Linked DNA regions of Dongshaea marina. The protein of the gene in region 2 interacts with the protein of the main gene of each other region in a pairwise test. Links are inferred from orthologs where the notes say so. Each region holds a gene or a part of one and is shown on either strand. Other genes may lie near its edges. The genes, in order: DB847_RS15790 and DB847_RS01830.

Region 1 (3,264 bases), 3.0 Mb from region 2 along the record:
ACCGCTATGTTCAGAAGTCCAATGCCAACCAGGGCAAGGTCACTATCGAATATGTATTGCTCGATCACATCAATGATGATATGGATGATGCCCGCGAGTTGGCGCGTCTGTTGAAGAACACCCCCTGTAAGATTAACCTCATTCCCTTTAATCCCTACCCGGGCAGCCCTTTTGGTAAGCCCAGTAACAGCCGGGTCGACCGCTTCAGCAAGGTATTGATGGAGTATGGCTACACCGTCATAGTGCGCAAGACCCGTGGCGATGATATTGATGCCGCCTGTGGACAGCTGGTTGGTGACGTAATCGACAGAACCAAGCGAGTCATCAAAAAACGGATGCAGAACGAAGCGATTTCCGTCAAAATCTGTGAATCCTAATTTAATCTGATGGCTAGGGAATGGAAAGAGGATTACAACTCCTGAGCATAGGGATGGTAGCGCTTCTGCTGGCGGGCTGTGTTCAGGAGACGACCTATGTCGATAATAAGCAGACTCATACGGTTCAGACCTTTGAGCCGAAGAATGCGGCCAAGAATCGCCTGGATCTCGGGCTGCAGTATCTGCAGCAGGGAGATGCAGTTCAGGCGAAATACAATCTTGAGAAGGCTCTGAGCTATGATCCTCGTAATCCGATGATCTATGCCGCCATCGCTTATTTCCACCAAAGCGTCGGAGAGATGTCACAGGCTGACGCCTCTTATCAAAAAGCCCTTGGCATGGCGCCCAACAATCCTGATATCCTTAACAACTACGGGACCTTCCTTTGCTCCGAGAAACACTATGCTAAAGCGCAGAAGATGTTTTTGCGAGCGGTGGCGGTGCCTGGCTACATCAAGGTTGCCAGCACCTACGAAAATGCTGCCGTTTGTGCTCAGAGTGCGGGAGATACCCCACAAGCGAAAGATTATTACAGACGTGCACTTGGATATGAGCCATCAAACCCCACGATTTTGTTGGGACTGGCCGATATCTCATTGCAGCAAAAGGATCTGGCTTCGGCCCGGGGCTACCTGGCACGCTATGGTAAAGACAACTTAGCCACTGCCGATAGCTTATGGCTGTGGGTGAAGCTGGAAGAGGCGGATGACCATCCGGCGGGAGTCCATAAGTATGGTGCCGAGCTGATGCGTAAATATCCTCAATCGATTCAAGCTAAAAAGTACATTGCGAATGAGTATTAAGAGCGAACATCCTGAACAGATCCAAGAAACCGAGGCCGACATTGGCGAGCAACTCGCGATCAGTCCCGGACGCTTGCTGCGCGAGGCACGCGAGCAACAGATGATGAGCCAGGAACAGGTTGCCTCACGGTTGAACCTGCGGCTCACTTTGGTCCAGGATATTGAGCAGGATCATTTTCCTGCGCATATGGCCGAGACCTTTATCCGTGGCTATCTGAGATCCTACTGTAAGCTGCTTGGAATTGAGGAGGCACAGGTTCTGGCTTCCTATGAGCAGCTGGGAACCGGGAAGGCTCAAACCGGGATGCACAGCTTCTCTAAACGCACCCACAAAGAGGCGAGTGACTCACGGCTCAAGTGGGTGACCCGATTGATCATCCTGGTGCTGATCATTTTGCTGATCGCCTGGTGGTGGCAGGAGTCGATGACAAAAAGTAGTGTGGAGCCTGTTCCACAGCCAGCAACAGCTACCCAGAGCGCAACAACTCCGGCGCAGCCAGCCTCAGAGCCGGCCGTATCCCCTGCGGGATCCCAGGAGCAGAGCCCGGCCAGTGTGGACACTCATTCAACACCATCAGTGGCAGATGAATCCTCTTCGACCCATGTATCTCCCACAGAGACCTCAACTGCGGCAACCGAGTCAGCTGCCGCAGAGACACAAAACCAGCAGCAAGGATTAGTGTTAAGCTTTCGTGGCGACTGTTGGGTGAAGGTCACCGATGGCACAGGCAAACAGCTGGTGGTCGGGATCAAAAAACAGGGGGATACCCTGGAGCTGGAAGGACAGCCGCCATTCCACCTGATCCTTGGGGCACCTCAGCTGGTAGACGTGAGTTATCAGGGTAAACACGTGAGTCTCGATGCATTTAAAAACAGTATTGCAAAACTAATTGTTCCGGAGCAGCAGTAATATGGCCCATCATCAATCACCGATTAAGCGCCGTCAGTCTAAGAAGATCTGGGTCGGAGATGTTCCTGTTGGAGGCGATGCACCGATTTCGGTACAGAGCATGACCAATACCCGTACCGTGGATGTGGAAGCGACTGTGGCGCAAATCCGCTCTTTGGAGAAGGTCGGGGCGGATATTGTCCGGGTTTCGGTACCCACTATGGAAGCGGCCGAGGCGTTTCGTCAGATCAAGCAACAGGTCAAGGTCCCTCTGGTGGCGGATATCCACTTTGACTACCGGATCGCCCTCAAGGTTGCCGAATATGGCGTGGATTGCCTGCGGATCAACCCGGGAAATATTGGCAAAGAAGATCGGGTGCGTGCCGTGGTTGATTGTGCGCGGGATAAGAATATTCCGATCCGGATCGGGGTCAATGGCGGCTCCTTGGAAAAAGAGTTGATGCAGAAATATCACGAGCCAACTCCCGAGGCCCTCGTTGAGTCTGCGATGCGCCATGTTGAGATTTTAGACCGGCTTAATTTTGATAACTTCAAGATCAGCGTCAAGGCATCGGATGTGTTTATGGCGGTCGGAGCCTATCGTCAACTGGCAACCCAGATTGAGCAACCCCTGCACCTGGGGATCACTGAGGCGGGAGGCTTTCGCTCCGGCGCGGTGAAATCAGCGGTGGGTTTGGGAATGCTGCTTGCTGAAGGGATCGGTGATACCCTGCGTGTCTCCCTGGCCGCGGACCCGGTGGAGGAGATCAAGGTTGGTTTTGATATCCTCAAGTCATTAGGCATTCGTAGCCGCGGCATTAACTTTATCGCCTGCCCAAGTTGTTCGCGTCAGGAGTTTGATGTGATCAACACGGTCAACGCCCTTGAGGAGCGTTTGGAGGATATTATCACTCCCATGGATGTCAGTATCGTCGGCTGTGTGGTCAATGGTCCCGGAGAGGCCTTGGCTTCTGACATAGGTCTGGCGGGAGCAAACGGTGGCAGTGCACTGTATGAAAATGGCGAGCGCCGCGAACGATTAGCCAATGATACCCTGGTCGATACCCTGGAGCGGCGGATCCGTGCCCGCGCCGAGGCGATCAAGGTCTGTAAGGCATGATGACACCCTCCCTCCTGTGATGGAATCAAGTCCTACCTCAATAAGTCTTCCGGATCAGTTGAAGCTCCCTAAGGG
Region 2 (3,293 bases):
AAGTAGGCGATGAGTGCCATCGCCAGAGCTCGGATCCCAAGAGTTCCACCCAACAGGACATCCAGCAGCATCCCGGAGATCCAGGCCGTCCCCATTCCCACCCTGTGGGGCAGGGCCATCACCCAGTAGATCATTACCATCACCAGCCAGTCGGGGCGATAGGGGTTGAGTTGAACAGGCAGGGGCAGGATAGCCAGCACCAATGCCAGCAAAAAAGAGAGATAAACTAACAGCAGCCCCTTAATTGAAGAGCTCACTGCTTGCCTCCTGTCTGAGGATGACTTTTCTGTGCATCGGACAACTCCTTTGGCCAAACCAGCAACAGATAGTGCAGGCGACTCAGATCGGCAACCGGCTTGGCTTCCACCCTGGCGAACGCCCTTCCCTCAATATACTGAAATAAGGTCACCCGGGCCACTGGTATTCCCTCGGGAAAACGTCCTCCTAGCCCTGAGCTCACCAAAAGATCGCCCGCCTTGATGTCGGTACTGCGCGGAATGTTATTCAGTACCAGGCTGTCGGGCTCGCCGGTTCCGGATACTATGGCTCGCTCATCGTTACGCTGAACCCTCACCGGGATCGAGTGACTGGGATCGCTGATCAATAGTACCCGACTGGTATTGGTTCCTACATGCAGTACCTGCCCCACGATTCCCTGATCATTGAGTACCGGCTGCCCCTGATAGACACCATCAAGCAGTCCTCGGTTGATCACCACCTGCTGACTGAAGGGATCGGAGACCACCGACATGATCTCTGCCATCTTCTCAGGATAGGGCTTGGGCATAGGTGCCTTTAGTAGCTGGCGAAGTCGTTGGTTTTCATGCTGCAGATCGCTCAGTTGCAATAGCTGCTCCTGAAGCAAAAACTGATTCTTCTTCAGTTGCTGATTCTCTTCCTGCAGCTGCTGGCGACTCTTAAACTGCTTCACCAGGCCATCGAGGAGCAAGCGTGGTGTATTCGCCGCATACTGCAGAGGGCTCACCACAGTACTGAGCCAGGTACGCGCCTCATTGAAATATCCGGAGCGGGAGTCGCCGATAATCAGGACCAACGAAATAATCACAGCCAGCAGCAACCGCCACTGTAGAGAGGGAGCTCGACCAAATATAGGTTTCATGTAACAGGATCTTGAAAGGCCGATCCAGGATCGGCCCAGAGATTAGTCGTAGTGGAAGAGATCGCCACCGTGCATATCGATCATCTCCAACGCCTTGCCGCCGCCACGGGCCACACAGGTGAGAGGATCTTCGGCGACCACCACGGGGATGCCGGTTTCTTCTGCGAGCAGGCGATCGAGATCGCGGATCAGTGCGCCACCACCGGTTAATACCATGCCGCGCTCTGAGATATCGGAAGCAAGCTCAGGCGGAGACTGCTCAAGGGCAACCATCACCGCGCTGACGATACCACTCAGAGGCTCCTGAAGCGCTTCAAGGATCTCATTGCTGTTCAGAGTAAAGCTTCTTGGCACACCCTCTGCCAGGTTGCGCCCACGCACCTCCAGTTCCTTAAGCTCATCACCAGGATAAGCTGAACCAATCTCATGCTTGATCCGCTCAGCGGTGGCTTCTCCGATCAGCGAGCCATAGTTACGGCGTACATAGTTAATGATCGACTCATCAAACTTATCTCCCCCTAAACGAACCGAAGAGGAGTAGACCACACCATTAAGAGAGATGATTGCAACCTCAGTGGTACCACCACCGATATCCACCACCATGGAGCCGGTTGCTTCAGACACCGGCAGCCCGGCACCAATCGCCGCAGCCATCGGCTCATCGATCAGGTAGACTTCACGAGCCCCTGCGCCCAGGGCCGATTCACGGATCGCCCGACGCTCAACCTGGGTCGAGCCACAGGGAACACAAACCAAAACCCTGGGGCTTGGTCGGAAAAAGTTGTTCTCATGGACCTGTTTGATGAAGTATTGCAGCATCTTCTCAGTCACATAAAAATCTGCAATCACCCCATCTTTGAGAGGACGAATCGCCGAAATATTGCCCGGGGTACGTCCCAGCATCTGCTTTGCGGCATGACCCACGGCGGCAACACTCTTAGATGTACCCATTTTCTCCTGACGGATAGCAACCACTGAAGGTTCATTGAGTACGATACCCTGATCCTTGACATAAATAAGGGTGTTAGCTGTTCCAAGATCGATCGAAAGATCATTGGAAAACAAGCCTCTTAGCTTTTTAAACATAGTCTTGGGGAATCCTGAATTGAGAAACCAGCGATCGTTCGGCTAACTTTACCAACGCAGCCCAGTTTCAGCAAGCTCACCCGACTCCGAGGGAGCCAGTTCCGAGCCATTATGACAAGAGATCACGACAATAAGTTCACGTTCGTGGCCGTTATCTGAAAATATATTCTCTTCCAAGACTCATATTTAGCCGGACCTTTACAAGAGATTGTTTAAAAAACAGTCGCACCAGGGGGCTTATACTCAATATGCTTCTACAAAAGTCGCTTCCGGATCACAATTTTGCTTAGCCATGAATTGTCGTGAACTCATAAAACCCGACTACCTGCGAAGTTCTACCTCCAGCTCCCGGGTAACCAGAGGGTTATCGTCTGAGTCCTGAAAGCCTCTGCCGCATTCAGCCTTTGAAGTAAGTTGCATATAATTGGGGGTTCCGGTTTTTGGATACAGCGCTTCGCAGCTTAACTCCACGCTGCAACTACCCAGGCCCGGGCCCTCTCCGGACAAGTTCAGGTTAAAGCCATCGATTTTATCCACTCCACTCTCACAGCCGCTGTTATTGCGAAGCAGCTGGTACAAGCCATACTGAATCCCACTCTCTGCTGCCAACAGGGCCCGCTGATTGGTGACCTGATAGATGCTCGACTGTGAGGAGAGCCCCTGGAGTTTAACCAACACCGCCGCCAGCAGTGAAAACACCACAATGATCACTATGGCGATCATCAGCATGCTGCCGCGCTGTCCGTGGATTGTGCTATTAGGGGCCATAGTTCATAAATACCAGTTGATTAAGGACCAGGGTCTTATTATCGGGCAGATCCAGCACCAGGCGAATTGATACCGTCTGAGCCAAGGCATCAAATGCAAAGGCACTCTGCGAAAAGTTAAGCTGATTACCTGTCAGTCGCTCTACAATACCTGCTCCGACCGGAACTGTGCTGTAAGTACTCCAGTTCAGGCCTTCATAGAGCATCAGATTACTTCCGGTGAAACAGTAAGCCTCGGAAGAGGCTCCAAGAATAAAGTAGCGCCGACCATCCGAGTCCCCTGAAAACTTGCGTGTCCCTTCCAGGGTGATAGTCGCCAA

What was found.
Region 1: the proteins of DB847_RS01830 (region 2) and DB847_RS15790 interact in binary tests that used the Escherichia coli proteins (3 or more experiments, as listed by UniProt). The link is inferred for Dongshaea marina from one-to-one orthologs.

What each region holds. Positions count from the first base shown.
Region 1 is NZ_CP028897.1:3,366,900-3,370,163, reverse strand. What follows is about bases 187-3,129. They hold DB847_RS15790 (RodZ domain-containing protein), read left to right. Parts: upstream 187-1,169; coding sequence 1,170-2,090; downstream 2,091-3,129. Other genes in these bases: ispG (flavodoxin-dependent (E)-4-hydroxy-3-methylbut-2-enyl-diphosphate synthase), read left to right, coding at 2,092-3,129; pilW (type IV pilus biogenesis/stability protein PilW), read left to right, coding at 398-1,180; DB847_RS15800 (bifunctional tRNA (adenosine(37)-C2)-methyltransferase TrmG/ribosomal RNA large subunit methyltransferase RlmN), read left to right, coding at 187-377. In the rest of the region: more of DB847_RS15800, read left to right, coding at 1-186; more of ispG, read left to right, coding at 3,130-3,189; DB847_RS15780 (winged helix-turn-helix domain-containing protein), read left to right, coding at 3,209-3,264.
Region 2 is NZ_CP028897.1:351,378-354,670, reverse strand. Bases 185-3,156 are described here. They hold DB847_RS01830 (rod shape-determining protein), read right to left. Parts: upstream 2,207-3,156; coding sequence 1,163-2,206; downstream 185-1,162. Other genes in these bases: DB847_RS01820 (prepilin-type N-terminal cleavage/methylation domain-containing protein), read right to left, coding at 2,964-3,156; DB847_RS01825 (PilX N-terminal domain-containing pilus assembly protein), read right to left, coding at 2,528-2,974; mreC (rod shape-determining protein MreC), read right to left, coding at 254-1,120; mreD (rod shape-determining protein MreD), read right to left, coding at 185-257. Outside these bases: more of mreD, read right to left, coding at 1-184; more of DB847_RS01820, read right to left, coding at 3,157-3,293. UniProt on the Escherichia coli protein: Forms membrane-associated dynamic filaments that are essential for cell shape determination. Acts by regulating cell wall synthesis and cell elongation, and thus cell shape.